4 regions of the Lysinibacillus sp. AR18-8 genome follow, and region 2 is predicted to be linked to each of the others. Evidence: riboswitches for the same ligand, from Rfam matches in the RefSeq annotation. Region 2 holds a riboswitch; each other region holds the start of a gene.
The links. A riboswitch is a leader RNA that binds a small molecule or an ion and turns the genes downstream of it on or off. The one in region 2 is predicted to bind S-adenosylmethionine.

Region 1: another riboswitch for S-adenosylmethionine. It lies ahead of BFM98_RS14155 (YezD family protein); the one in region 2 lies ahead of metK (methionine adenosyltransferase).
Region 3: another riboswitch for S-adenosylmethionine. It lies ahead of metA (homoserine O-acetyltransferase MetA); the one in region 2 lies ahead of metK (methionine adenosyltransferase).
Region 4: another riboswitch for S-adenosylmethionine. It lies ahead of BFM98_RS16640 (cyclase family protein); the one in region 2 lies ahead of metK (methionine adenosyltransferase).

What each region holds. Positions count from the first base shown of each region.
Region 1 covers NZ_MDGU01000015.1:270,868-278,736, forward strand. The annotation lists gene BFM98_RS14115 (Dps family protein) at 72-512, shown strand; gene BFM98_RS14120 (general stress protein) at 703-1,140, shown strand; gene BFM98_RS14125 (hypothetical protein) at 1,256-1,612, opposite strand; gene BFM98_RS14130 (DMT family transporter) at 1,747-2,646, opposite strand; gene BFM98_RS14135 (LysR family transcriptional regulator) at 2,780-3,661, shown strand; gene BFM98_RS14140 (phosphopantothenoylcysteine decarboxylase domain-containing protein) at 3,733-4,407, shown strand; gene BFM98_RS14145 (TetR/AcrR family transcriptional regulator) at 4,510-5,112, shown strand; gene BFM98_RS14150 (DUF418 domain-containing protein) at 5,096-6,190, shown strand; SAM riboswitch class I at 6,361-6,456, shown strand; gene BFM98_RS14155 (YezD family protein) at 6,491-6,682, shown strand; gene BFM98_RS14160 (flavin reductase family protein) at 6,773-7,258, opposite strand; gene BFM98_RS14165 (VOC family protein) at 7,408-7,869, shown strand, end outside.
Region 2 covers NZ_MDGU01000026.1:43,281-51,149, forward strand. The annotation lists gene BFM98_RS18105 (alanine/glycine:cation symporter family protein) at 1-105, opposite strand, end outside; gene BFM98_RS18110 (alpha/beta hydrolase) at 232-1,038, opposite strand; gene BFM98_RS18115 (gamma carbonic anhydrase) at 1,172-1,684, shown strand; gene metK (methionine adenosyltransferase) at 1,864-3,060, opposite strand; SAM riboswitch class I at 3,319-3,437, opposite strand; gene pckA (phosphoenolpyruvate carboxykinase (ATP)) at 3,827-5,413, shown strand; gene BFM98_RS18130 (alpha/beta hydrolase family protein) at 5,479-6,255, opposite strand; gene BFM98_RS18135 (NUDIX domain-containing protein) at 6,239-6,706, opposite strand; gene BFM98_RS18140 (aminopeptidase) at 6,909-7,832, opposite strand; gene BFM98_RS18145 (IclR family transcriptional regulator) at 7,844-7,869, opposite strand, start outside.
Region 3 covers NZ_MDGU01000006.1:17,060-24,928, forward strand. The annotation lists gene BFM98_RS04780 (short-chain dehydrogenase) at 1-366, shown strand, start outside; gene BFM98_RS04785 (YhdT family protein) at 620-883, shown strand; gene panF (sodium/pantothenate symporter) at 883-2,328, shown strand; gene BFM98_RS04795 (TSUP family transporter) at 2,369-3,139, opposite strand; gene BFM98_RS04800 (TrmB family transcriptional regulator) at 3,265-4,047, shown strand; gene BFM98_RS04805 (hypothetical protein) at 4,070-4,456, shown strand; gene BFM98_RS04810 (nucleotide excision repair endonuclease) at 4,511-4,882, opposite strand; SAM riboswitch class I at 5,086-5,197, shown strand; gene metA (homoserine O-acetyltransferase MetA) at 5,321-6,256, shown strand; gene BFM98_RS04820 (GerAB/ArcD/ProY family transporter) at 6,296-7,444, opposite strand; gene BFM98_RS04825 (hypothetical protein) at 7,476-7,709, opposite strand; gene BFM98_RS04830 (Ger(x)C family spore germination protein) at 7,714-7,869, opposite strand, start outside.
Region 4 covers NZ_MDGU01000023.1:78,824-86,692, forward strand. The annotation lists gene BFM98_RS16620 (hypothetical protein) at 1-227, opposite strand, end outside; gene BFM98_RS16625 (DUF2225 domain-containing protein) at 250-933, opposite strand; gene BFM98_RS16630 (Cof-type HAD-IIB family hydrolase) at 1,256-2,029, shown strand; gene BFM98_RS16635 (DedA family protein) at 2,091-2,687, shown strand; gene BFM98_RS16640 (cyclase family protein) at 2,710-3,447, opposite strand; SAM riboswitch class I at 3,537-3,642, opposite strand; gene BFM98_RS16645 (YuzC family spore coat inner layer protein) at 3,724-4,122, opposite strand; gene BFM98_RS16650 (AraC family transcriptional regulator) at 4,243-5,814, opposite strand; gene BFM98_RS16655 (ABC transporter substrate-binding protein) at 5,889-6,839, opposite strand; gene BFM98_RS16660 (MFS transporter) at 6,998-7,869, opposite strand, start outside.

The DNA of each region.
Region 1 (7,869 bases), on a different contig from region 2:
AGTGTATAGCCAACATCTTTTATTACTCATACTAATGGCTAGAACAAGACATATTGGAGGAGAAATTGATTATGACACAAAACTTAAACAAACAATTAAATAAGCTAGTGGCGACATGGTCTGTGCTTTATACAAAGCTACACAATTATCATTGGTATGTCACAGGTCCAGCCTTCTTTACACTGCATGCAAAATTTGAAGAGCTATATAATGAAACAACATTGAATTTAGATGAAATAGCAGAGCGTATTTTATCAAAGGATGGCAAGCCAGTGGCAACATTAAAAGAGCATCTAGAGCTATCCTATGTAGATGAAGCAACAGGTGAAGAAACGACAGAGGACATGGTTGCAACGACAATCTCAGATTTCCAAAAGCTGATGAAAGCTTTAAATTCTACAATGGAGCTAGCCGCAGAAGAAGGAGACGACCGTACAGAGGATTTACTCAATGCCATGTATCAGTCTCTTGAAAAGCATACATGGATGTTAAAGGCCTTTCTTGACAAGTAAAAATTGACAATTTGCATGCTGAAGAAGAAATTCTCTCCAGCATGCTTTTTTTCTGCCCTGAACTTATTATGTCAAATCAGCAACGTAGTTTAAGGCAATTTAACAATTATTACAGTTTAGTAAAATGGGTTTGTTTGTGTGTAGTGCGGGTAATTACCTAGTAAGCCATACAACATAGGAGGAATTGAACATGATGAATGAACAAAATCCAAAAATTGAGGTGGCCCATACAAGGGATGAAATGCTTCACATTTTAGAGAATATGCGAATGGAAGGTTATCACCAAGACGATATTCATATTATTGCGAGAGATCCCCAACAGTTTGAGGATGTAAAATGGGATGCCGATGTGCAAACGCATGAGGCTGGAAATTGGGTAGATCAATTTAAATCTTGGTTTACAGGCGACTCAGCCGTTACAGAGGGTTTAAAACGATTTAATCTGTCAGAGGGACAAATCGCTTACTATGCGCATCTTGTAGAACAAGGAAGTATTGTCTTATATGCAGAACATGAGGATGATGTCGATACACTCCAAACATATCCAGAGACTGCTGAAGAGCAAGAGGAGCGTTTAAGAAATCAACAGCGTATGGCAGAAGCAGAGCAATATAGAAGATTTTTATAATGAATCAAACTAACGAGATATGACTATTCCTTGCTAGTTTGAATATAGACAAAGTCGATTGTTTCGACTTTGTCTATTATTTTATCTAGCATTTCTTGAAAAGAAGGGCTATTTTTTAAATGCCATCTTTATATTTAGAAATGTTATTTTTCGCATTTAGTATTGATAGAATAGGATCACTTGTTTTCTTTTTAAAAGGTTGCGAAAGCAGGTCTTGTAAATTAGTAGATTCTCTCATATCAAGGCTTTGTTTGGTTTCCATGAGGAGAACCCTTTGTCCTGTTGGTTTGACAAGGTATTGACGTACATAGCCATTTTCGTATCTGACCTCAATTTTCGATTTGTTCTTTTTTTCGTCTTCCTCTTCACGGCCACCGACATGTCTCATTAAATCCAGTAGGTTTTGTGTTTGAATTGGTTGATTATCCTTGGTTGGTAAATAATATGACGTATGTAAGGTTTGAATTTGCATGTATGAATCTCCTTTATTTTCGTACCTGTAAAAATTAGTCTATTTTACATGTAATCGTGCTATAAATTCAATACATAGTAAAAGGAAGCTTGAGAAATAACTCTCAGCTTCCTCTTTTATTCATATGCACTATATTATTGTATGACTTTTTCCTGTGCATCCTTTTTCATAAAACGTAATACATGGAAATGCTCTAATTGTGCTACTAAATTCCCTATAAGAATGAAGCTGCCACCAATCATTAATTTCATTGTTATGCCTTCTCCGATAAACATCATGGCAAACATAGCGGCAAAAATTGGTTCTAAGGAGAATATAAGACCTGTATGTGTAGCAGAAGTATACTGTTGTGCAACAGTTTGACCAACAAAGCAAAACGCACTACAGATGATGCCAAGCCCTAAAATAGCAATCCAGGATATTGCTGAATTTGGCATTGTTGGTGTTTCGAATAGAAAGGTTAACACAAGTGCATAAATTCCAGCAAAGCCAAGCTGATAAATTCCGTATGAAATGGACTCTACATTTCGTGTGAATGAGCTATTTAAAAGTAAATAAATTGAATAACATAACGCAGCAATTGCTACTAATAAATCACCTTTATGGAATGTGAATGAGCCGTGTGCTGTTAAGACGGTAATACCAATCATGGTACAAATGATTGCAAAGCTAACTGCTCGAGAAGGTAATTTTTTTTCAATAAAGCTGCTGAAAATCGGCACTAACACGACCGTTAGGCTCAAGATGAAGCCAGCATTTGAAACAGAAGTAGATTGTAAACCAAATAAACTTAACGCGAACACAATGAATAATAAAAATCCTTGAATAGCCGCATATTTTAATGTTTTACCATTTACTTTGATCATCCGTTTGTAAAAAATAAGTCCTGCTACGAAAAATGCGATGATACAACGTAATGCCACCACATTATAAACTGCCAACGTTTCTAGCCCCATGACCATAAAGGTATAAGAGAGCCCCCAAAACATTGTGACAATAACCATCAATACATTTGCTTTTCCTTGGATACTCATTATGTTCACCTACCATCTGTGTACTAAAACAGTTTTATACTAAAAATTACTATATATCTTGTGTTGTGATTAGTAAAACGAATGTTTATAATGAATAGGATTAAAAAAATTCATGTATATAGAGGGATTGCAGATGAGCTTAGTGAAATATGAGATTTTAACAAAGGTGGCAGAGGTGGCAAGCTTTACAAAAGCAGCTGATGCGCTAGGGTTAACACAATCTGCTGTGAGTCATGCCGTATCGAGTTTAGAAAAAGAGTTTGGCTTTGCGCTCATTCATCGAAGTCGTGTGGGTGTGACATTAACGAGTGAGGGACAAACAATGCTAAGGGCAATGCGTCAGGTTTTGGATGCTCAGGAATTATTGCAACAGGAAGCAGCTCACATTCATGGCGTGACACGAGGTAAGGTTCGAATTGGTGTGATATCGAGTATTTCTTCAAATTGGATGCCAGAAATTGTTCGAATTATGGATAATCAATTTCCAGGGATACAGGTGGAGTTACGAGAGGGAGATTACTATGAAATTGAACAATGGCTTTTAAGTGGTGAAGTAGAAGCAGGATTTTTGAATGGTCAAAAGTCAGAGCAATATCAGTTCACTGAGCTCCAACAAGACCCATTATTATGTATTGTTTCGGATAAAAGTCCATTGTTTGATAAGACAGAAATTGATATCGTAGATTTAGAGGATATGCCATTTATTATGACTTCCTATAAAGGGACAAATGATGTCAAGGTGCTATTAGAGCAATATCATGTTAAGCCGAATATCCGCTTTGAGCTTTCCGAGGAGGTAGGGATTCTTTCCATGATTTCTCATCATTTAGGGATCAGTATTTTACCTCAGTTGGTTATTCAAAATTTACCGCCAACATTGAGAGCGATTCCGTTAAAGCAAGGTGGCTACCGAACGATTGGTATTGCCATGAAACACCATGCTTCGCCCGTCACAAAGAAATTTGCAGAGATATTAAGTGCTTGGCTAAAAGAACAAAACAGCTCCCTAAAATAGTGGCTATTGAAGCCTATCCTTACATTACGTTAAAATAGTATTTGTATATATTTCAGAAAATAGGTGAGTGTATGGGGACATTACAGGGCAAAACCGTACTCATTACAAGTGGGGGAACACTTGAAAAATGGGATCGTGTACGAGGTCATACGAATTTATCAAAAGGCACAATGGGGTGTTATTTAGCAGAGGCGGCGCTGGCTGCTGGCGCTAACGTAGTATACATGCATGGTTACTTTGCACAGCTCCCAGAAAACCAAAATGATATGACATTGATACAATTTGAAGGCATAGAGGATTTAGGACAAAAGGTGCGTCATGCAGTTCAACAACAACATGTCGATATCGTTATTATGGCGGCTGCGGGCTCTGATTGGATCATTGACAAAGTATATGATCAATCAGGTAATTTAATGGAGGAAACGGGGAAAATGCCTTCTGACGAACCACCTATTATTCATTTTAAAAATGCACCAAAAGTATTAGGTCAAATTAAGGGATGGCAACCGAATGTAACGTTAGTAGGCTTTAAGCTCGAAGCAACGAATGATGAGGAATTCTTGTTAGCTCGTGCCAGACTGCGTATGGAAACAGCCAATGCACAATTTATGGTAGCAAATAGCTCTCAGTCTTTATATGGGGGGGATGAACCTCATTGGATTGTACCTGCTGATGGACAGCCTCTTAAAGTAATGGGCAAGCAAAAAACAGCAGAAGCTTTAATGATGTATTTACAAAATCAATAAATGTGAACTGTGTAGAGAAATATTTCTACACAGTTTTTTCTTGTCTAAAAGGTTAGCATCCTATAATATTTACTTAACGGTCGGTAAAAAAGGAGGGTAATAATGGGAAATAAAGAACAAACTTTTCACAAAATTATAGAAATTGCTTATGGGATGTTTGCGGAAAATGGATTTGAAAAAACAAGCTTAGCAATGATTGCTACAGAGGTCGGTATTTCAAAACCAGCCATTTACTATTATTTTCAATCAAAAGATCAATTAATCGCTTTCATATTTGATGAATTGTATAAAGAAATTCAACATGATGTTGCTGTGGATTATAAAGAGCTTTCTTCTGCTAATTTTAAGGAGGAATTACTTAAGCTAGGCTATAAATCTATTGAGGCACAGGACAAGGACCCTTATTTTAATAAAATATTTAATCAATATGTACTATTAGCGGCCCGCGATGAAAACTATAAAAGACAATTAGTAGAGCTAGAAACCAGCTTTTTAACGAGCTTTGTTGCTATACTACGATATGGCGTACAGCTAGGCGTGCTAGAGGATACTCCCCATATAGAAGCGAAGGCACAAATGCTAGCCCTCGTCTATGATAATATCGGTAATTTCATGTTAACAGGCAACCAATTGAACTATAGGGCTATTTGGAAGGAGGCTGTACATAGCGTTATCCAAGGGGGCAAAGATGACAAAAAGAAATGATGATCGGCGCATTGAAGGTCTTGATTTTGCAAGAGCTCTCGCCATGCTTGGCATGTTCATTGTCAATTTTGGCGTCATAACAGGTTCTACAACGAATGGTTCAACATGGTTAATTGCCTTCCAACATCTTTTCGAGGGACGTGCTTCGGCCGTATTTGTCATGCTAGCAGGAATAGGGACAGCCTTAATGACTCATCAGGCTAGAGAGAGTAAGGACCCAATCCTTCTTCGTCAAAATCGACTTACTTTGTGGAAGAGGGCGCTTTTGTTATTTACGATAGGGATAATTTTATATGCAATCGGCTGGACAGGAGATATCTTACATTATTATGGCGTGTATATGTTTGTTGCTGCTTGGTTGATTGCCCAATCCAAGAAAATGATGATCTTCATAATCGGTGCCATCCTTATTCTTTCACAATGGCTTCAAATTCAATTTAGTTACCTTGCTGGTTGGCATCCAACATATGTGCTACTAGAGTATCTTGATTTTTGGACACCAGCAGGATTTATAAGAAATTTGATGTTTAATGGCTATCATCCACTATTCCTCTGGATTTGCTTCTTTCTGATAGGTATGGTAGTGGGCACATTAGATTTAACAAATCATACATTAAGAAAAAACTTACTGGTGATAGGTTTATTGTTAGTCATCATGACTGAGACTTGTTCAACGTTATTCATTAAGATGACAACCATTCATTTATTAGATGTAGAGAGTGCATTGTATTTATTTGATACAGGACCGATTCCACCGAATATGATGTATGTCCTATCTAATTCGGCTTCGGCTATTGTTATCATTGTTGGCTCCATCTATCTTGTAGAGACATGTAAAAATAAAGTTATTCAATCTTTCATATTAACAGGACAAATGTCTTTAACGCATTATGTTGGCCATGTTGTTATAGGCATTGGAATACTAATTATTTGCCAAAAGCTGGAGAACCAAACACTTGCTTTTTCCATGCTGTATGCCTGCTGTTATTTTTTAGGATGTGTCGTTGTTTCTGTATGGTGGAGGACTAAACATCATCGAGGCCCACTTGAATTCATGATGAGGAAATGGAGCTTGTAATAAATTAATGGATTGCCATCTATTTCTCACTGACTAGGCATAAAATACTTTAGGTATAGGGAGTCTTTTAATCTAAACGACATATTGCATAGTATTCAACTAGGTTTTCTAATATTTTGTATTGACATTCCTATAGCAGAATTATAGAATTATTTTCAAGAAACGCAGTACTCTTATCAAGAGAGGTGGAGGGACTTGGCCCAATGAAGCCTCGGCAACCGAACAACAGGTGCCAAATCCAACAGATGGTGTCTGAGAGATAGGAGGGGCTATCAATCAGTTTGATGCGTTGGCCTCTTTATGAACAATAAGGATAAAAAAGAAGGGGTGTATCGTATGGCTCAGTCAGTAAAAGTAGATGATAAGAAACTAGAGGCAATTGCGAAGGCGATTCAAAATCTTGAATTTGGTGAAGTGCATATTACGATTCAAGATGGTGTGATTGTGCAAATTAATAGGCTTGAAAAGCAGAGATTTCCGCAGAAAAAATAACAATGATTTCAGTAGAACTTATGTCAAACGGCCACCTATAAGCATGAAGGATTTCCTGTGCTTACAAGTGGCCCTTTTTTTGTGTAAAGACTAGCTATAAAAGCTTTTTGGTATGGGACCGATATGACGGCGATGATAAAGCAAAGGCTCTTTTTGAGCATTTGTAATGTCTACGACCTGCCCAATAAAAATGGTATGGTCGCCAGCATCGATTTGCTGAAATGTTTTACATTGTAAATTAGCTGCTGTATCATGTAAAATCGGTAGTCCTAAAGAGGAAGTTGACCATTTTGCTTGTGCAAAGCGATCAGGGATTTTACTGGCAAATAGTGTACATAAATGCTCTTGATCACTCGCTAAAATATTGACCGCAAAATTTGGCGCAGTCGTGAAATAAGGATGGAGCTGAGATTTTTTATCGAGTGACCACAAAATAAGGAGCGGGTCGATTGAAACAGATGCAAAGGAATTGACGGTTAAGCCAATCGGTTTTGTGTCATGACATGTCGTGACAACTGTTACGCCTGTAGGATAATTACCTAATGCCAATTTAAAAGCAGCTACTAAATCTGTCATTCAAATCACCTCTTTATGAAATTAGTGAACGGAGTTTGTAGGTAAACGAAACTTTTTTTCATATCCTACTAGTAACTCCTTTTCTTGAGTAAATTTTAAACTAATCAAACATACAGGTAAAGGTAATGGGGAAAGAAAGGGGAATGGCCATGACTTTATATTTTGATCATTTGGTTCATCAAGTGGAATCACCAGAAAATATAAAGGTTTTCTTCAATAAACGAAATGTCCATACAGTGAATGGTGGGCAGCACACGATGTGGGGGACTTATAATACGTTAAGCTACTTTGGCTTAAGCTATATTGAACAAATTGCTATCTATGATCGTGATTTATTTGAGCAAGCGGCACAATACCCATATTCCCTACATTATACGTTTAAACGTGATCAAGAGCGCCAGGGATTTTCTCGAATTGCTCTGCGCACAAAAAATATTGAGGAAGAGGGTCGACGCTTGCGAGCATTGGGCTATGAAGTATATGGACCAGATGCATGTAGCAGAACAAGACCAGATGGCACTGTGGTAGAATGGAAGCTACTGCATTTTGGTAAGCCAGATCTGCCAATTGATTTTCCATTTTTGATTGAATGGGCGGAGGAAGATGAAGAA
Region 2 (7,869 bases):
TAGGAACCTTGTAATAATTGAGAAAAATAACCCAATTAATAAGATGCCATAAATAAACCATGGTCCCCATAAAATACCATTCAACTTCTCTACAATTACATCCATTTTACCCCTCCAATTTGAATTACCTTACTTTAAGTCATTATAGTATTACACTTTTCTGAAAATTACAATATTATTTTTAAGTAACAATATTTAAGTAAGTAACCTAGTAAATGGAAGGGTATAAACCTATTTAATTATATAACCAATTCTTCGAAGAGCATTATTAATAAAATCTCGTATATACATAAAAATCTCTTCGCGCTCTCCCTCATGAAATAAATTATGATAACAATTTGCCCATTCTTTAAACTGAAATTCCGTGAATTCCTGTTGATGAAGCCAATTTCGAGTTTGGCGAGTGTCCGTAATTTTATCCTTCTCAGCTGTCATAATTAGCATAGGCATATTAGGCATTTCACCTTTAGGCAGCATCACTAAATTTTTCATCATCTGCTGAAGTTCTCGATACCATTTCACAGAAACAACAGACATGAGGGGTACATCATCTTTCATTTCTTCTCTGCCTTCAACACTACGCGTTAATTTCTCTAATGTAATATCATGTGTCAACTTAACATTGGCTGTTAACGCACTTAGACTTGTTAAAGCATTTGTTAATTTACCTGGTAATAGCTTTAGTTGCAACCAAGGTGATGTTAAAATAATGCCTGCACATTCATATTGTCTCTTTTGCAGTGTATGGAGGATTAATGTTGCACCTAGTCCATGCCCTATTACAAAGGTTGGTAAATTATATGAAAAAGCATTTTCAATCAGGTTTCTTGTATACTTATTGTACAATTTGAAGTCTTCATCATGGACTCGAGCAAACCTTGCATTACCTCCATGATTCGGTAAATCTCCCATGACTATGTGGAAGCCTTCTAATCTTAATTTCTCTATCAGCCATGCATACCAACGGTGATTTTCATAAGCACCATGAAGAATAGCAATCACAGCTTTTGCTTGTCCATCAGCTTCCCATTTCCACATTACATAGTCCTCCTAAAAAATGATTACACTTTGATTATATCGAAATAAATAGCACATTTTAATTTTATATTTCCATAAAGTTGCGTATTTGATACGATAATACTACATTATAGAAAGAAAAGAGGCGATTTTCATGATTTATCCATTTAAAGATAAAACGCCAAAGATCGATCCGTCTGTTTTCATTGCTGATTACGCAACTGTTACGGGCGACGTAATAATTGGCGCCGAAACAACTATTTGGTTTAATACGGTTATTCGTGGTGATGTTTCCCCAACGATTATTGGTAAACGTGTCAGTATCCAGGATCTTTGCTGCTTACACCAAAGCCCAAAATATCCGCTCATTATTGAAGATGAGGTAACAGTTGGACACCAAGTCACTTTACATAGTTGTACAATTCGCAAAAATGCCTTAATTGGTATGGGATCCATTATTTTAGACGGAGCTGAGATTGGAGAAGGTGCATTTATTGGAGCTGGAAGCCTAGTACCTCCTGGTAAAGTCATTCCTCCAAATAGTTTAGCATTAGGTCGTCCAGCAAAAGTTGTCCGAGAATTAAATGCTGAAGATAAAGAGGATATGGAACGCATCGTACGAGAATACGCAGAAAAAGGTCAATATTATAAATCACTTCAGAAATAAATAACCTACACAAAAAATCAATACTAACGAAAAAATCCCTCGCGTTTTCGTGTACCGAATATGTTCACGAATCCTAGCGAGGTATTTTTGTAAAAAAAACAAAAGGAGCAATGTTGCCCCTTTGCTTATTAATACATCAGAATAATTTTCTAATGACTTCATTACTTTAGTTCAATAGTTTATAAACGTGCTTTTTCTCGTAGCGCATCTGCTTTATCAATTTGCTCCCACGGTACATTTAAATCTGTACGACCAAAATGTCCATACGCAGCAGTTTGTTTATAAATTGGACGACGAAGATCAAGCATTTTAATGATACCTGCTGGGCGTAAATCGAATAGCTCGCGTACCCATTCAACGATCTCGCTTTCTTTCACTCTACCTGTGCCAAATGTATCGACAGCAATGGAAACAGGCTGAGCAACGCCAATCGCATAGGCAAGTTGCACTTCAGCACGCTCTGCTAAGCCAGCTGCTACGATGTTTTTCGCTACATAACGTGCTGCATATGCCGCCGAACGGTCTACCTTGGTAGCATCCTTACCTGAGAAGGCACCACCACCGTGACGTGCATAACCACCGTATGTATCAACAATGATTTTACGTCCTGTTAATCCAGCATCACCTTTTGGCCCACCAATTACAAAACGGCCAGTTGGATTGATGAAGTATTTCGTATTAGCATCTAATAATTCACTCGGTACAACTGGTGCAATAACAAATTCTTTTAAATCTGCTTGAATTTGTTCAAGTGTTGCTTCTTCATCATGCTGTGTTGAAATAACAATTGTATCCACGCGAACCGGTACATTATTGTCATCATATTCAATCGTTACTTGCGTTTTACCATCAGGACGTAAATAGGCAAGTTCACCTGATTTACGTACTTCTGTTAAACGGCGTGCTAATTTGTGTGCCAAGCTAATTGGTAATGGCATTAGCTCTGGTGTTTCATTACATGCATAGCCAAACATTAAGCCTTGGTCACCAGCACCAATTGCTTCAATATCAGCATCTGTCATAGAGCCTTCACGTGACTCTAATGCCTGATCAACACCTTGAGCAATATCAGGTGATTGTTCACCAATTGCCACAAGCACCGCTAAGTTCTCAGCATCAAAGCCATATTTACCTCGTGTATAGCCAATTTCAGCTACAGTGTCACGAACAATACCTTTAATATCCACATAAGTAGAAGTAGTAATTTCTCCTGCTACTAATACTAATCCTGTTGTTACAGTTGTTTCACACGCTACACGTGCATTTGGATCTTCTGCTAAAATAGCATCTAAAATGGCATCCGAGATTTGGTCACAAATCTTATCTGGATGTCCTTCTGTTACACTCTCTGATGTAAACAGTCGACGGTTTGTCATTTGGTTTTCCTCCTAAATACTCTTACAATAAGTAGTTGTGTATGAATACGGTACTCATTACCCATGTCAAGTCCGCTCCTAAGGATTGAACTCTCAAGCCGTTACTGCTGCTTTTAACACGAGGATTTCGAAAGATCCGTCATTATAATAAGGAAAGAACTACATATACTTACCTTTATATTGATTTTTAACAATAAAAAAATCCTTTTCTCACGTTACTTTACATGAGGAAAGGAATAATGACTGCGTAACCTTTCACTCTTATCGTTCAAGGGATGTTCCCTTGCATCAGGTTGGCACCAACGCATGTCGTGAAATAGTTCATGCAGGTTGCCGGGTTTCACAGGGCCTGACCCTCCACCAGCTCGGGATAAGAGTATCCGTTCAATCTCATGTTACTGAAAAGGTCGAACATTGTCAAATATTTTCTTATGTATTACTGTATAGAAAGGAAAGAACTTATTACACAAAAACTTTTCATACTTGGATGATGATGTAAATAGAAGCAAATTAATCCCTACAACATACCTAGCTACTTGTGGTAACATATGTGTGGCTCAATTTTCGTGCCTAATTACAGTAGGATTGATGGTATTCTACTCGAAAAACATTATTTTTTGTCAGTTTATTGAAAAGTGGTAAAAACTCTAAAATAATTTCTTAATTAGTATAGATTATTTAAGCAATTGTGTTATACTATTTTTGAAATTAAGAAAAAATCCCTCTAAATCAAGGGAATACTATAAAAAAGGATGGTATTTAATCGATGAATTCAGTAGAAATTGCAAACGAACTGAAGGAATTATTAAACGGCGGTAACATTAATGTTCAACTTTCAGTACCACAATTAGCAGAAAAAGCTACATCTCGTGGTGAAGCAATGTTAACAGTAGATGGCGCAGTTCGTGCAGAAACTGGCAAATACACTGGTCGTTCACCTAAAGATAAATATACGGTAGAAGAAGAAAGCACAAAAGATCAAATTGACTGGGGTAAAGTCAACCAACCGATTTCTTCTGAAGTGTTCGATAACCTATATGTAAAAGTAATAAAATATTTAAAAGAACGTGACGAGTTATTCGTATTCAAAGGCTTTGCAGGTGCTGACAAAGACTCACAATTAAGCATTCAAGTTATCAATGAATACGCATGGCACAATCTTTTTGCTCATCAATTATTTATCCGTCCAACAGCAGATGAATTAGCTTCTCATGTTGCCGACTTCACTGTCATCTCAGCTCCTAACTTTAAAGCAGATCCTGCGGTTGATGGTACTGCTTCTGAAACATTCATCATCGTATCACTTGAAAAGAAAATTATTTTAATTGGTGGTACAGAATATGCTGGTGAAATGAAAAAATCTATCTTTGGTATCATGAACTACTTATTACCACAACAAGGTATTCTTTCAATGCACTGCTCAGCAAACGTTGGTGAAGCTGGCGATGTAGCGTTATTCTTCGGTCTATCTGGTACTGGTAAAACGACGTTATCAGCTGATCCTGATCGTAAGCTAATCGGTGACGATGAACACGGTTGGTCTGATAATGGTGTATTCAACATTGAGGGTGGTTGCTATGCAAAAACAATCAACCTTTCTGCTGAAAAAGAACCAGAAATCTACAATGCAATCCGCTTCGGCTCTGTATTAGAAAACGTAGCTGTTGATCCAGAAACTCGTATTTGTGACTATGATGATGGTTCACTAACAGAAAATACACGTGTAGCTTATCCAATCCAATACATTGAAAATATCGTTGATCCTTCTGTTGCAGGTCATCCAAAAACAATCATCTTCCTAACAGCTGATGCATTTGGCGTGTTACCTCCAATCAGTAAATTAACAAAAGAACAAGCGATGTATCACTTCCTAAGCGGGTTCACTTCTAAACTTGCTGGAACTGAACGTGGTGTGACTGAGCCAGAACCAGTATTCTCTACTTGCTTCGGGTCTCCATTCCTTCCACTTCCTGCAACAGTATACGCAGAAATGTTAGGACAAAAAATTGACGAGCACGGTGCACAGGTATACTTAGTAAACACTGGTTGGACTGGTGGCGAATATGGCACAGGTAGCCGTATGAAACTTTCTTACACACGTACAATGGTCCGTGCAGCAATCGATGGTAAATTAGCAGATGTTGAAACAACACAAGATGCTGTGTTTGGTTTACACATTCCAACAGCGGTTGAAGGTGTACCTTCAGAAGTGTTAAATCCTCGTGAAGCTTGGGCAGATAAAGCTGCATACGATGCAAAAGCTGCTGAGCTTGCAGGCTTATTCAACGAAAACTTCAAGAAATTCTCGAACGTTTCTGAAGCCATCACTACACTTGGTGGTCCATTAAAATAACTTCTATATAAAAGACAAAGGGAACAATTTATTCGTTCCCTTTGTCTTTTTGTTTTCTCTATGCTTTATTGTTGTTTCATCCACTTGCAAAGAGCACGGACAGTTTCACGATTTTTTGCTGGTGGATATTGATGTGCATAGTTAAGATCATACCAAGTTTCGAATGATTTATTTGCTTCCTCTAAAAAAAATGCCAATTGTCTGGCATGTTCAATATCCACATTTTCATCACGATAGCCATGAATGATAAGAACGGGAGCTGTTATACGCTCTATCTCAAAAAGTGGTGTTCTTGCATCATACGCTTCTGGTACACGATTAGGTGTTCCTCCAATAACGCGCTTCATCATTCTGCGCATATCTGTACGTTCCCAATAAGTGGCCGTTGCATCAGAAACACCTGCCCATGTTACAATAGAAGTAATATCCCTTCTTAAAATAGCTGTCCACAGAGCCATAATACCACCTCGTGAAAAACCAAAAACATGGATATTGTCATTGCAGAATTGTTTGAGTACATCTACGGCATAGACCGCATCGTAACGGTCTGCCCCTGCAAACTCGTCACGCCCCTCTCCCCCACGATTCCCACGATAATATGGGGCAAATACGATAAAGCCCTGCGCCGCAAATTGTGCAATACGAGAGGGTCTTACCATCCCTATGCTTTGCATGCCGCCTCTTAAATATAAAAAGCCATCATATGTACCTTCAGTCTTTGGCTCTGCTAATAGTCCTTTTATACGTAAGCCCTGTGAAAGATAGGTTATTTCCGTTAAACGGATAGCTGGATTTGGTGAAGGATAGGGGCGTTTTTCGATAATATCACCATTGTGTGTCACGATGTTTCAGCTCCTCCAGCATTTTCTTCATCCCCTCATCCTTCATGTGAAAACTCAAGTTAGGATGCTGAGCAAATTCTTCATCAGTTAACCAAAGCATGCCTGACGTTTCTAAATCAAATTCTATATCCTCTTGCGCCAAAAATTGTGCAGTGAAAACGGATTTACAAAAAACGATTTCATCATACACTGCATACTCTGCAAACCATTGAAGATTTTTCACATGAACACCCGTCTCTTCAAAAACTTCTCGAATCGCCGCCTCCTCTAAGGTTTCCCCTTCTTCTAATTTCCCTCCTGGCACTTCTACACCACGTCGTTTATGGACAGTACATAACCATTTATTTTCATGCTTTAAAAGGACAAGGACGTGTTGAGGTTCTACTTTAAATTCGCCTCTTGTAAAACTCAAATCTACTTGTAGGCCATGTAAATCTGTAAATGTTAACATCTCTTCAACCTCACGTTCTTTCTTGTTGCAAAACAAAAGTTACTTTCTTTATCATTACTTCTATTTTATGGACGGAATTTAATCATCATTCCTATTCCTATCTATATTAACTATATTGTAAACCTACAATGACAAGCAACCCTAAGCTACAGTCTTGTAAAGCATGAAAAAAAGCGTGCTTCATAGGAAGACACGCTTTTCTTTAGATTACTTGCTGACCGTCAAAATAGACGATAGGACTTTTCACAACACAATCAATATGAACATCTGACGCATTGGCTCCACCAAATGGCGCATTACTGCCAAAAGCGATATGGATGGTCCCATACACCTTCTCATCCTCTAATACATTGCCACATAGGATAGCACTTTTATTGGCTCCGATGCCAAACTCTGCAATGACTCTACCATTGCCTTCACCAAGTAATGCCAGTAGTCGTGGACCATCAGGACCGATTGCTTCTTCTAAGCGACCATTCTTTATTTTTAATAATAATGGCTCCTTTAAAACACCAATATTAGCAATAGAGCCATCTACTAAAATCTCTCCATTCGCAGATGTTTCTATTGGTGCAATATACGATTCTCCTGAAGGAATATTCCCGTACTCACCAGGTTGACGAATAACCCCTGTAGAACGAATTCCGAAACGGCCGTCTACACTAAACGTCAGCTCATGACCATCCTTGACAATACGAATATCTTTTGTCGTATTAAGTAAAAGGACATATTTTTCTACCGTAGCTTCGATCTCCTGTGCATCTGCATGAAGGGCACCTTGCTCCAGCATCTCCAATGTTACCCCTGGCATTGTTGCTACACGTCCACCCTTTTCACAGGCATGTTTACGAGCCAGTGTATGTGTTAGTGAGTGGGAGGTAATGCACAGTGTAACATCGGCATTTGCCATAAGCTCAGAAACTGCATGGATTGGCTCCTGCCCAGATTTCTCTAACAGGGGCATCACCATGAACATTGTATTTGCAGTAATTGACAGTCCAGCTTCATAAAAAATTTTTGCGATGTCTTGTTTGTGGCTATCTGTCAAAATTAATAGTGACTCAGAAGATTGAACATTTAAATTGCCTTTTAAAACATTTAGTGCAATATCATGTAAATGATGCATAATAGGGCTCCTTAATTAAAATTCAAATGATATCTAC
Region 3 (7,869 bases), on a different contig from region 2:
AAAGAGAAGCTAGAAGAAACGCTCGAGCATAACGGGCCCATTGAATTGGTCGTTGCTTGGATTCATTCCTATGCGGACACTACATTAGAGAACATCTCCAATGTAATTTCAATAGAGAATAACGGGGAATGGAAACTGTTTCATGTGTTGGGGAGTAAGGCGAATTTAAGTGAAGTCCAAGAGAAATTGAAGCTCCCTGCTCGTTCGCAATACAGGCAAATCCAGCTAGGTTTTATGATGGAAGAAGGTCATGCGAGATGGCTTACGCATGAGGAAATATCGCAAGGTGTCGTTGCTGCTATTCAACAGGATCAACCTATCCATATTGTCGGGACGCTACAACCTTGGGAAAAGCGACCATTATAAACTAACTAACCTTCGTCTAACTAGATAGACGAAGGTTTTTACTTATTTCCATTATCAGTTTGTTGTAGATGTCTACATAATTGTGAGGGATAGTTAGGTTTGTGTGAAAAACGTCAGGATCAGGCAACTTTCTTCTCCTTACCTTTTACTTAGTATAACAAAATCATTTCCATATAACTTATCCTTATTTACTCACATCTCTTCCCATCAGACCGACATATCAGTAAAATAGAGTAGGTTAGGGGGATTACATGTGAAAGATCAACGCTTTAAAATAGCGCATCGAGAGGCGCTTATCGGAATTGGACTCGTCCTTGTCAACTTTGCGATTTGGTTTGGCTTTGCCTATGGATTAGGTTCAGGAGATCCAAGAAATTATACGTATGTATTTGGTTTTCCTGCTTGGTTTTTCTATAGCTGTATCGCTGGGACAGGCTTTATGATCCTTCTTATCTGGATTGTGATGAAACTCTTTTTCAAAGAAGTACCATTCGATGATGAGGAGGTGGATCGCTAATGCATTGGCAAGTTGTATTTCCATTGCTATTATTTTTAATTATTATTTTTGGAATCGGTATTTGGGCCAATAAGCATGTCCGCTCCTCTAATTCATTCCTGCAGGAGTATTTCCTAGGTGGTCGTGAAATGGGTGGTTTTATCCTTGCAATGACGATGATTGCTACATATGGCAGTGCGAGTAGTTTTATCGGAGGACCGGGTGTAGCCTATACAAAAGGACTTGGGTGGGTATTACTGGCAATGGCTCAGCTACCAGCAGGTTATTTTGTACTCATGATTTTAGGGAAAAAATTCGCCATAATTGCTCGTCGTTACCAGGCCATTACGTTAATCGACTTTTTACGTGAACGCTACAAAAGCCATGTCATTGTTATTTTATCAGCCATTAGCATCATTGTTTTCTTATTTTCGGCTATGATGGCTCAATGGGTTGGGGGTGCACGCTTAATTGAGTCATTAACTGGCTTAAGCTACACAGCAGCACTGTTTATTTTTGCGATTTCCGTGTTAGTATATGTGATTATCGGAGGCTTCCGTGCGGTTGCACTTACAGATACGGTCCAAGGTTCAATTATGGTGATTGGTACAATTATTTTATTAATCGGCACCATTGTGGCAGGTGGAGGCATCGACAATATAATGGCCTCACTGGTCGCTGAAAATCCTGACTTTGTGTCACCATTTGGCGCACAAGGAGATTTAACGCCTCTGTATGTCTCAACATTTTGGATTCTCATTGGTGTAGGGGTTGTAGGACTTCCGCAAATTGCGGTTCGTGCGATGAGCTATAAGGATTCCAAAAGTATGCATCAAGCGATTCTTATTGGCACGATTGCCATAGGGACAATCATGTTTGGCATGCATTTAATTGGGGTGTTAGCCCGACCTGTCTTACCGGGCATTGAGATTGGTGATAAAGTCATGCCGCTCCTGACATTGAAGGTATTACCGCCATTTTTAGCAGGAATCGTTTTAGCTGCACCAATGGCTGCGACAATGTCTACGGTTAATGCTTTACTAATGCTTGTCAGCTCTACAGTTGTCAAAGACATCTATTTAAATTATATGAAGCCGAAAGCTAGTGATGCAGAGATAAAGCGTGCAAGCTTTATTGTAACAACAGTCATTGGCCTAGCCGTTGTCATCTTTGCACTCAATCCACCTGATTTATTAGTGTGGTTGAACTTATTTGCCTTCGGTGGACTAGAGGCTGTCTTTATTTGGACAGTCGTTTTAGGATTGTATTGGAAAAAAGCGAATAAATACGGAGCGATTGCGTCAATGATTTCAGGCATGTTGTTGTATATTATGATTGATCGGTTTTATCCTTCTGTCTTTGGTATGCATACAGTCACGATACCAATTGTCGCATCCTTCTTTATTTTTGTGATTGTCAGTTTGTCCACTAGTCATAAATTTAAAAACGAAAAGCTTATGATTTAACGCCAAAACGCCACAGATTTCAAATTCTGTGGCGTTTATTTTAATGCATCATAAAATCATAGGCATTTTTCGCAAGTAATGTCATTGTAACGACAATAAATAGCGTGCGGACAAAGCCACTTCCTTTCTTGATTGCCATCCGTGAGCCAAGCATAGCCCCACCAATTTGCGCAATGCCCATTACTAGACCATAAACATAATGAATTTGACCTAAGTAAGCAAACATACAAACACCAGCCACATTACTCGCCAAATTTAAAAACTTCGCATTACCAGCCGCCTTTAAAAAATCAAAGCCTACCAGTAAGAAGCTAAAGATTAAAAACGACCCTGTCCCAGGCCCAAGAAATCCATCATAAAAACCAATAGCAAATAATAGCAGCATAAATAAAAACAAATGTTTTTTAGATAGATTTTTTACGGTAGAGACGGCACCCCAATCCTTTTTAAAGATCGTATATACCCCAACAACTGCCAGCATAACAAGCATTAATGGCTTTAGTAATGCTGGATTAATTAGATGCACAGTCCAAGCACCACATAATGATCCGATAAATGCTAGTGGAAAATATTTGAGGACAGAGCGAATGTCCAGCTGGCCAGAACGATAGAAAGAAATAGAGGAAGTGAGCGAGCCCATAGCTCCTGCTAGTTTATTTGTGGCAACAGCAGCGGCTGGATTGAGCCCAACAAATAGTAATGCTGGTAGTGAAATTAAACCGCCCCCTCCCACTACTGAGTCAACAAAAGCCGCCAGAAATCCAAAAGAAATTAATAGTATTAGAATATGTACATCGATTTCAAACAACATATGACACCTCTTTAAATTTAGTTACTACTGAAATAGTAACTAAATTTATTTGCGCTGTAAACCCCATTTTTTCATTGGCAAATCTTCACATTGGTAGCCTATAATAAAGATAATGGAGGGATTACATGGAGGAATTAATCACCCAGCTGAAAGAAATGGGTTTTACAGAATATGAAGCAAAGGCCTATACGGCACTTGTTCAGCAAAGTCATGTCAGTGCTTATCAGGTTAGTAAAAATTCTGGCATACCACGTGCAAGAGTGTATGATATTTTAAATATCCTTGTAGAAAAGGGCATCGTTTTAAAAGAAGAGACCGCAGAACAAACGACCTATTCGGCAATGCCTGTGTCTGTGTTCTTACAGCAAATGCAACAGCGCTGGGAGTCGAATTTTACGTCTATAAGCGGGAAATTAGAGAAATTAGAGGAAAAGGTACAGGAAGCTGAGCCTAAAGTGGTCATGCTGAAGGGCAAGGAATCCATTATCAACTATTGTCAGTCACTTCTAAAGAAGGCGAAGAAAAAAGTGATGCTGTCGATGTGGGAAGATATGTATGATGCCTTACGTGAAGATTTGCAAGAGGTGGCGCTGCATGTTCCTGTTCATGGCATTACGTTGTATGTAGGAGAGCATCTCGCCTCAATTGACCAGCATAGAGCCACACATTATACAAAAAAAGCGTCTACACCGCATTGGTTTATCTTATCGATAGATGGTCAGGAAATGATTTATGGTCATTCTCCATCTACCCAAGAGACGGCCTTTATCACCAATGATCCGGTTCATATTTATTTGTTAGAGGATTATATATGGCATGATGTGCTCATCAATCGGTTAGTAAAACGTGATGATCAGGAGTTAGAAGACTGGATTGCTAAGGAGCGTAAAGCTTTTTTCTTAGAATAGTCGTATAAGGAAGGGGAGTTACTTGAAAAAATTCGTGTTGCTAGGTTTAATAAGCCTACTAATGCTAGGAGCCTGTAATGCTACACCACCTACCGATCCACCAACGATTCATGAGCTAACGGTTGTCCCAGATAATGTCCAAAAAAATATCGTTTCTAATGACAGAATACAACTATTGCATGAAAAGGATGCTCCATATTACCTTGTTTATTATTCAAAAGGGAATGTATTGGCAAGTATTACAGCTGAGGGAAATAGGCTTATTATCCAGTTAGAAGAAGGCAGCGAGCAAAGGAAAGAGGCACAACCCTATGTTTTTAAAATCACCGTCAAGAATCCTGAGCTGGATACCATTGATTTGCGAATAAACGGTCAGAGTACGCCAATTGATCGTATGACCATTATGTGATAAAAGAAACCGAAATCCCTTTAGAAATGAGATTTCGGTTTCTTTACGTGATGCCTAATAAAAGACTTTGTCTACGTTATATTTAGAGCGGAAAGTATTAATCGCATATGTTTCGTAAATTTCACGTTCCATTGGATCTTCTACTTCATAGACTTCAATTTTGAACACTTCATCACGATGGTTTTTCATCGGAGATACATTATCCTCGAAATGTTTTTTAATACGTTGACGAATTTTACGTGCTTTCCCAACAAACAATAGCTCATTCTTGTCATTATAGAATAAGAAAATGCCGCCTTTATCACGTGTGATTTTATGGAAGTCAATAAAACCGAAGTAAGGTGTGATTGGCACATCACCTGGTTTTAAATCTTGTTCACGTTGACGGATTACTAGATCTGGTTTTGGAAATTCAATTTTAATCAAACTATTCACGTTCCTCTCTCTTACTAAAAGTATATGGTAACATAATTACGGCATGTTTACCATAAATTTTAAATGCAGAAACACCACATATAGCAAGCTTAGTGTACATCAAATGAGCAAGGAACATGCACATGAATCACAAAATATTCTATGAATTATTGATATTCTAACTAGTTCGTGTTACAATTCAAGATAATTAAATAATCTTATCAAGAGAAGCTGAGGGATTTGGCCCGATGACGCTTCAGCAACCTCTAACAATCGTTAGAAAGGTGCTAATTCCAGCAAAGGATTTTTTCCTTTGAGAGATAAGAGTGGACGTGAAAAAAATCCTTCTCATTCTATCTCGTATGGAATGAGGAGGATTTTTTAATTTCATTGCATTCTACGCAAGCAAGATTTGCTAAAAGAGAGTGATTATAGAGAGGGGAAAGCAAGATGCCAATTAATATTCCGAAAAATTTACCAGCTGGAGAACATTTACGTGAGGAAAAAATCTTCGTCATGGAAGAAGATCGTGCGAAAACACAGCAAATCCGTCCATTAAATATATTAATATTAAATTTAATGCCTGAAAAAGAAAAAACAGAGCTCCAATTATTACGTTTATTGGGGAATACACCATTACAAGTGAATATTACCTTTTTGAATACAGCCACACACGAGTCTAAAAATGTGAGTAAATCCCATTTGCAGCTTTTCTACACAACGTTCAATCAGATTCGACACCGACGCTATGATGGTATGATTATAACTGGTGCGCCAGTAGAAAAAATGGCTTTTGAAGAGGTCAACTATTGGCAGGAAATTTCAGAAATTATGGATTGGTCTAAAAAGAATGTGACATCCGTGCTACATATATGTTGGGGGGCACAGGCTGCATTGTATCATCATTATGGCATTGGGAAGGTTGAGCTTTCTGCTAAATGCTCAGGCGTCTATTCCCATGTGATTACAGATTTAACTGTAGATTTGGTACGTGGCTTTAGTGATTTATTTACTGCGCCCCATTCACGCTATACATCTGTTTCGATTGACGAGGTTCGCAATCATCCAGATCTACGATTATTATCCTATTCAGAGGATGCTGGGGTATTTATTGTACAATCAAAAGATAATAAAAATATTATGATTACGGGGCATCTAGAGTATGATGCGACAACGCTAGCCGATGAATACAGTCGCGATGTGGCGAAGGGCATAGATATCGCCGTTCCTGTAAACTACTTCCCGAATGACGATCCGACACAAGTGCCGATGAATACATGGCGTGCCCATACGCATCTATTATTCTCTAACTGGTTGAACTACTATGTTTACCAAGAAACACCATATGAATGGGATTTTGTAGATGAAATCGAATATCATATTTAATTAATAAAAAGTCTAATTTCTTTTCTAGCTTAGAAGAAATTAGACTTTTTGATTGTCATTTTCTGTTTCCTGCTGAGGTGTTTCGTTATTTTGAGCCTTGGATTTACGATTGCGAATAACTACCACAATCAACAAAAGTATAGGTAATAAAATGGTGAAAATAAAGGAAAAGATTGGCCAAATTTCATTATTATAATTAGTAGAATGCACAATATCTGGATGAACAATTTGAGAAAGTCCAATGACAATTATACCCATCGGTATAATAAGTGGACGATGATCCTTAATCTTCAAAATTTGTGCAAGGCCAACAACGGTCGTATAGAAATACATAAATGTACGAATATATATAGACGTAATCCACATAAATGCCATAATGATTTCTATGCGCTGTAAAAAATTCCCTATAGATATTCTTTGCGCTAAGGCATAGCTAGGAAATGTCCTTGATGCAGTGTTTTCAGGACCTAATACAAGAATCGATAGGACAATCAACGTAACTAAGACGATTCCGCCAAGGATTGCCCCAATATATAGCCCTTTCTGTGCAGACGGCTGTACATTGACGCCAGTAGGATAGAGCATCAATAATACAATTAATGGAAAGGAAAAGATACTCATAAAGCGTGCAATACTATAAAACATAGATGCTTTGGTCGCTTCTAGTAGAGGCTGAATATTCTCAAATGTAATTTGAGGGGTAATACTAATGACGAAAAAAATAAAAATAAAGATAAACAATGGGAAGAGGATTTCTGCCGAACGGGCAAAGGTCTCAATCCCTAAATAAGCGGCATACATAATAAGGATACTGAACAGTAGGGCAAATGCTAATGTCGGTGTCTCTGGCATAACTTCCGTTTTCATGAAAATACCGATAAAATAAAGTAATTCTCCAGCCGAAAGAAAGGTCATAATCAGGAAACAAATCGCTGTGATTTTCCCGAAAAAACGCCCAAGAATTTTTTCATTGGCCTCGATAAAGTTTAGGGACGGTGTTTGATTGGCCAGTGTTAAAAATAATTTTAGAACCAGTAAACTGAGCAGAACACCAATGCTTGCCGCTATCCAAGCATCTTGCTTAGCGGCACCAGTAATACTCGAAGGGATAATTAAAATCGCTGTACCGATAGAATAGAGAAAGGTAACGATTGTAAACTGTCTTGAACTAATTATCTCTTTTTCCATCAAGCTACCCTCCGTTTCTCAGTCCATCTTTCTATTTTGTGAATGACACAATGTAATCCCTAATCGGTGTGAAGATAAAGGTAATCAAATCTAATGGGCTAGGAATATGGATTTTAAGGGCAATCCCCATATTTAAAGCCGTTCCAATAAATAGCAAAAAGGAGAATACAATAATGGCTTTTCTATCCTGTTGCTTTTTTAGCTTTGGAATAAAAACAAGCGCAACAATGATTGCAATAATCAAGATAGCTACGGCTAGTACCATCTCATTACTCCTCCTTTGGCTTGTTTAATAATGAATTTTGCATCGTACCTGAACCTTGGGTTGTTACCTTTACATGAACAGCCACTGCTAAATCTGGAAAAATGGAAGTCCAGTCATCCTTAATTTTTTTCCACTGCTTTGGATCTGCCCGATGTAGGGC
Region 4 (7,869 bases), on a different contig from region 2:
TGCGTAATCTGTCCACATCGTTCGCATGGAGCCCCTAAATTAGGAAAAATGGAGTTCTTTAATTTTCCTGCTTTTACCCATTTGTAAAGCAGCTCAGATGATACGCCTGTTAGAGCGACAACTTCTTCGTTTGTTAGGTAGCGATTATTTTTTCTTAATAAAAAATGATGTAGCTCTGAAAATATATCCTCTTCTCTCACATCAATTTTCTTTTGAAATAGCAACATAATTAATCATCTCCTCGTCCCATTAATTAATGATTTCATTAATTGTTATGGGTTGTTCGTCATATTTATAATTTTCCCAACGATTGCGTGCAAGCTTGCGATATTTTGGCGAAACATTTCGATCAGCGATTAAGCGTGAAAATCCTTTTTTTGCTTCAGGAATATCACCAAGTCGAAGGCTTAATTCAGCATGTAAAAACTGAATTCTCTCTCCACCTTCTTGATTAGAGGCAAAGGATTTACTATAAAAGTCTCTAGCTGCAAAAAGATAACGCTTTTCGGATTCTTCGTCCTTTTTTAATCGATAGAGCCAAGCAATTTTTAAAGCGAAATTCGCCATTAAAAGAGATTCTTCCATTGATGCACGGGATACTAAATAGGCGAGCTTAAAACTGATAATGGCATCATCAATTGTACGTTCCTGACAGATATCCATAGGTTTCTGGAGCTCTTTAATGTATAGTTCATCAATGAGTAGCATGAAAGGTCCATATGTCCGTGTCATAGATTTATGGTAGGCATAACCACAATGTGGACATACGGCAACTTCATATAGCAAAGGGTTTAGGCCATCGTAAACAGGCATGAAATCCGTCTGTTCTTCGATAATTTTATATCGATTAGGGCGAACTTTATATGTTGTAAACTGCTTTTTGCAAAATTTACAATCCACACTACTTTCATAGTAGTAAATGTTAAATGCCATAAGAATCAACTCCTTTGCGTGCACTAAAATTTTATTTCTTTTGTTCTATTTATACGTCAGATTTTATCGTTCAATGTATTTAAGATATTATCTTTTATTTTAACAATTTTGTGTTCTTTGGTATACTCCTTTAGAATTATTAAATAAAAATATTCAAGGAATTTTTAGTTAAATATTATTATAAATACGCTTGTAATAGTTTTTATCGGTGGTGCAAAAGGAAGTTATATAGTTTGCTTAAAGTTTGTCAAAATACTTTCACATATTTCATGGGAGAAAAATTATAAATTGGTTCTAAATGACTATGAAGGAGGCGCTCAAAATGAAGTATAATATCGTGTTTTTTGATGTAGACGGCACATTGATTAATTACGAGGATGGCTGTGTGGAAGAAAGTACAAAACAAGCTATTCAGCTATTGCAAGAAAAAGGAATCCATCTTGTAGCGGCTACTGGAAGACCCTTATCTATGTGCTATGAGTTAAAAGCGCTGGGGATTGAAACCTTTATTTCTGCAAATGGGGCCTATGTGAAACATAAGGATCTTGTCATACATAAAACTCCGATTGCCAAAGAAATTGTCCACAATGTACAGGCATTTGCACAGGAACAGCAGCATAGCCTAACATTTTTTACAGAGCAGCTATCCATGAATAGCATACAAAGTCCAGTAGCTTTAAGAGCGATGCAAGAAACTTTATCTTTACAGGATTTTCCACTTATAAATGAAAAAATTGTAGATGAAGAGGTTTTTCTTATGTGTCTATATGCGGATGAGCTGGCTGAAAAAAGATATACTAGCCAGTTTTCGAATATATTTTTACAGCGTTGGCATCCTTATATTGTGAATGTATTACAGCAGGATGTTTCGAAGTCTATAGCTATTAAAGCGGTGCTTGATCATTTCAATATTGACCCAAAGAATGCGATTGCCTTTGGGGATGGGGATAATGATGTTGACATGTTGGAATATGTAGGAGTAGGAATTGCCATGGGAAATGGTAGTAAAGCTCTAAAAAGTGTTGCGAATTTTGTTACAAAGACATCTACGGATGGCGGTATCAATTTTGCTTTACGTCAGCTTCAAGTCATTTAGAGCGCTGAGGCTACACTATATATAGCAGGTAGATTTTAATAAATTTTAGGTGGGATGATTTATGGCACATCACGTGCAGTCTCTAATTGAACATTACGGATACTTTGGAATTATCGTGATTCTAATTGGAGGTATTGTAGGGGTGCCACTTCCTGATGAGGTGTTTCTAACTTATGTAGGCTATAGTGTTTACCGAGAAAGTCTTGAACATATTCCTGCTTTAGTCAGTGCAATGATTGGTGCGGTTGGAGGCATTACCTTAAGCTACTATATTGGTTATCGTTTTGGCTTACCGTTATTGCAGAAATATGGGCCTAAAATTCATATTACAGAGCAAAAAATTGACTTTACGAAAAAGATGTTTACAAAAATAGGACCTACCCTATTATTAATTGGCTATTTTATCCCCGGGGTACGTCATTTGACAGCGTATATTGCGGCTATTAATAATTATCCTTATAGAAAGTTTGCGCTTTTTGCCTATACAGGGGCATTTATCTGGACGTTCACATTTATATCATTAGGAAAGATGCTTGGAGAGAAATGGCGATTTGTTGGATACTATCTGACTCATTATAGTATCTATCTTATCCTTTTATTTATTGTAGGGATGCTCATTGTTTACTTTCTATTCAAAAAAAGAAATGGACAAACATAAAAGTCGGTATACGCTATACCGACTATGGCAAAATAGCAAATGAGCGCACAGGGAAGCCAGATGCTTTTTCTGGCTTAGGTACGATATTGAAGATGATAGCGCCTTTCGCAGGTAGCTTGTCTAAATTCGTCATTAGCTCAATTTGATAGGTGTCTTGGTCAAGCACAAAATATTCGCCATCTAGCTTGCCATTTTTCCGAAAATCAGCAGCAGAGTCCGTATCGAAAGTTTCATGACCAATTGCGCTTACCTTGCGTTCTTTTAGTAAAAACTGTAAAGCTTCTAAACCCCAGCCAGGGATATGGTTATGTCCATCTGCATCCTTATTACTGAAAGCCTCTTTATCTGGCCAGCGCTTACTCCAATCTGTGCGTAATGCTACAAATGTTCCTGCTTCAATTTCTCCATGCTTGTCCTCAAAATCAAGAATATCTTCAACACTTAATGAAAAATCATGGTTGCTCGCAGCCTCTTGTGATTTATCAATAACAACAAGGGGAAGAACAAGCTCTTTTAGTTCTAATTCTTCTAAGTAGCGAGTATCTCGCACAAAATGAATGGGTGGGTCGATATGTGTGCCATATTGACCAGGGAACGTGAATTGTTGAGCGAAGAAACCGTCCTTATGAGAAAATAATGTTTCAAATTTAGCGTCCTCAAACATAAAAAAATGTGGTGAATTAGGGCCGAATGTATGTGTTAAGTCAACCCACTGTTTCGATTTTAATAATTGCAATGCTTGTAAAAGTTCATTAGACATCGATTTCCCTGCTTTCTGTAAAAATAGTTGTAAATAAAAAGGAGTCCCCTAATAGAAGAGGACTCCTGCTGCAACAACGGTAGTTCTTCTTCTCATCTTCAAGGCTGATCATTTTGCCAATTGGAATTAGCACCATACTGTTAGCTGGTTGCTGAGACTTCATCGGGCCAATCCCTCCGTCTCTCTTGATAAGAAAAGTAATATAAGAATTTTCAGAAATAACAATACAAACACTTTAGCATAGTTTTTTATAGTTTACAAGTTCACTAGGAATTTTCACCAATTCAAATTTAAGGTGACTCCACAACAATCATTATCAATAAGACGTATTCTAAAACTGTCTGGTGTATAGTTTGTTTCAAATTTCATCGTAATGCCTGTTGATGTGATTAATTTTTCAACCTCTGTTTTATTTGAAAGTTGAGCAGCATTCATTAAATCATGTGCGAATTGTTGGGAGCTATCTATTTTATCCGTAAGTAATTGGGCTTGCTGCATCATTGCCTTTATCCGTGATGCTGAAGCTTTTAATTTGTGTGTATCGACAGGTGGAAAAGGATTATTGGTCGGCATTGCTAGATGTTGCGAAAAGGGTCTAATGGCAAAATGATTAGCGATAGGCGATGTTGGATAATGATAGGGATGCACAAAATACGGATAAGGATTGTAATACAAGGTCATTCCTCCTATCCTATAACTGATATCCTATCTTATGTAGCAAAACGGCTTTCGGTGTTATTAGCAGTGCAATGTTTGTCCTAATCATTGAAAAAGGAAGCTAAAGTAAGCTTCCTTTTAGCCAAGTACATTTAAGACATCATCAATTTTTTTACTATGTGATAAAATGCCATAATTCATCCATGTTAAAAAGTCTACTTCATAGACACAGTTGCTTTTAACGGCAGCTAGGTTTTTCCAAGTAGGAGTTTTTAAAATAGCACGTTCCTCATTTTCATAAATGGAATGTTGTTTATCAAAGGTAATAAATAAATGATCAGCATCTAATTGCAACAATTGAGCAAATGTCAGTTGTGCTTTACGTTGATTGTGCGGAATACTCCATACTAGTGAATGTGGCATTAAACCTAAGTCACGATATAAAATGGGGCCCGTATAGCCACATTCAGGACCCGCATATAGAGTAATGCCAATGGCTGAAATACGGAGAAATGCTACACTTTGCCCATAAACAGATTTGCTAAGAATTCCTTTTGCTTGTTGTACTTTATCTTCATATTGTAGGATTACGTCTTGCATCAAGGAGGTTTTTCCTGTTAGATCTGCAATTTTAAATAAAGTAGATTGCCAATTCTCTCCAGGGTGTGAAAGATGGCAGACGGGGGCTACTTCATCTAAGTGCTGAAAGGATTCCCAACGCTCTACACCAGAATCTAACATAATTAAAGTTGGCTTATAGTAAAAGAGTCGATCCATTTCTCTATTTTGTACATCGATATCTGGCACTTTCTGTAGACCTAAATAGTCTTGTTTCCCCCATTTTGAATGACTGAATTGAGCAATTGGCGTAATCCCAAGCGCAACAAAGAAATCTTCTAAGAATGGTGCAAATACACGTATATGGCTGCTTTGATTTCTTCGATATTGTCCTGGAGAGATGCCGACATGTTCCTTAAAGCGACGATTGAAATAATACTCATTATTAAATCCGACAGACTGGCTAATTTCAAATACTCGATCATTTGTTGTCATTAATAAATGCTTAGCTTTTTCAATACGAAGTTTAGTTAAATAGTGAAGAGGAATTTGTCCCGTAATATCTTTAAAAATGCGCGTATAATTCCATCTTGGTACGTCAGCTAGCTGTGCTAGCTGCTCAACCGTCCACTCTTTTTCAAAATGTTTTTGTAAATGGTTAACGGACTGCTCAACAGATTGGCGATCATTTTTTTTCATCTGCTTGGGTATGGTTTGATGTAAGAGTAATAACATCAGCTCTTGAAAGTGCACATGCTGTTCAAAAATCGTGTGTTCATCCTCCGCTAACCGGTTTTGATAGATGACTTCTAGCAGTCTATGACATTGTGAAAAGGGGAGAAGATGTCGTTCGCTGATACTTGTAAAATGACTATATGAATTTTGACTATTGCTGAGATTGACAATGTTGAATTGTAACTGATAAAAACAAAGGTGTTCACTTTGAATGTGGATACTAACCGTGTTATTTGGCGGAATCAATATGCACTTTTCTTCACTAAAATGAATGGTGTCATGATCTATGGCTAGCTTTCCGCTACCATTCATTACGATAAAAAGTGTATAGAAATCACTACTAATCAATAACTTTTTTGACGGTTGAATTGAATAAGAGATATTTTGTAACGTATAAACATGTGTTAAGTTACCCATTAATAATTCACCCCTTTTTTTGAATTGGCAGAACAACACAAAGAAAGCCCTCATTAAGAGCTTTCTTTGGAAAATTATTTGACGAACCATTTCTCTAAATCATCATACTTTAGCAAGTTGGCTGTGATTGCGCCAGATTGCCAATATGTGCGATCAGCAATATAAACATGCCCATTTTTTACAGCAGGGAGTGTTTTCCATAGTGTACTATCTAACCATTTAATGGCTTCTTGGTTTTCTTTAGACTCCCATGTTCCGTTTGAAGGGAAAAGGATGATATGATCCGCATCTAATTCCGTGATAGCCTCTTCTGATAAAACCTCGTGAAACTCTGTCATATCACGGGCTAATGGATGTGGTGTTAAGCCTGTCTCTGTGTAAATATAGCCAGAGTAGCGATTTTTAATACCAAATAACGCTAATGTATTATCTGCTACATTTAGTCGTACAACAGCAACTGTTTCGTCTTCGATTGATTCATCTAGTTTTGCTTTTAAATCGGAAACACGTTGCTCATATTGATCAACCATTTCTTTTGCTTTATCGGAAATATTTAAAACATCAGCTATTGTTTTCGCAATTTCACGTGGATCTTGTAGAATATCTTCTTTCAAGCGGTAAGTAGGCGCTACCTTTGAGTATTCATCATACTTTGCCTTGTCCGCGGCACCATCTACAATGATTAAATCAGGCTTGGCTTGTAATAATGTTTCCATGCTACCAGTAATGTCGAACTCAGGAACATCTAATCCTAAATAGTCCTGTTTTCCCCAAGATGGGTGATACCATTGCACAACGGGTTTTACATCCAAAGCAGTTAAATAGTCTTCCAAATAGATAGCAGCTACACGCTGTGGATTTGTAGGAATTTCTACTTTTCCAAACTCGTCTTCTACAATTCTTGTATCTTTAGATGATTGTTCTTCTGTAGCTGTATCCTCTTTTACTTCATTTGAGCCACAGGCACCTAATACGAATATAAGTGCAAAGAAAACTACAAATGAAAAATATCGACCTCTACGCATTTTATTCACTCCTATAGATTTACTAAAACAGTAAGGGTATTCCCTTAAATTAGAATGATAATCATTCTCGTTTGGTTCAAGTAAATTATAGGATACTACATATCAACAAACAATACACATTCTCTACTACTTTTTTATACAAAATGAAATTCAGAGAGTTATTGTTTTTTGTTATCGAAAAGTAACCATAAAAGTGTAACAATTGCAGCTAGCATAACCATCAGGAATCCGTATATAGGCGTATGCGCCAACGATTGGTGGCGAATAATAAAGCCTCCGATATATGAGCCTAAAAATATGCCAATATTGAAAGCAGAAATATTCAATGCTGAGGCCATTGAAATTGCTGATGGTATATATTTTTCAGATAGTAGAACAGCATATAGCTGCAATCCTGGGACATTCATAAACATGAACAATCCCATTGTCAGCACCATTATTAATCCCATAATAGGTGATTCAAGAGTAAAGCCAATGCCAAGCAATGCCAATGCAAGTCCAACAAAAATAATAAAGATGGAACGTAGCGGATTATGATTAGCAAAATGACCTCCAAGAGTATTACCGATAGCTACACAAATACCATAGACAACTAGAATAATGACGACTGTATGTGGGGAATACCCCATATATTGCTCTAAAATAGGTGAAACATATGTGTAGACAACAAAAGCACCGCCGTATCCAATTGCGGTAATGAATAGTATTAAGATCATTCGAATATTGCCTAATACTTTGCCAATATCACGGATAGAGATGGGGTTGCCTTTCGATAATTGGCTAGGTACTAAAAATGCATTACTAATTAAACCGACAATTCCAATGACAACAATAAAAATGAATGACATACGCCAATCTGTTACTTGTCCAATAAATGTACCGAGTGGGACACCTGTTACAGTAGCTAATGTTAAGCCAGTAAACATAAAGGCGATAGCACTTGCTCGTTTATTTGGTTCCACTACATCTGCTGCTATAACAGAAGCGATGGACATAAACACACCATGTGCTAATGCTGAAATAATACGTC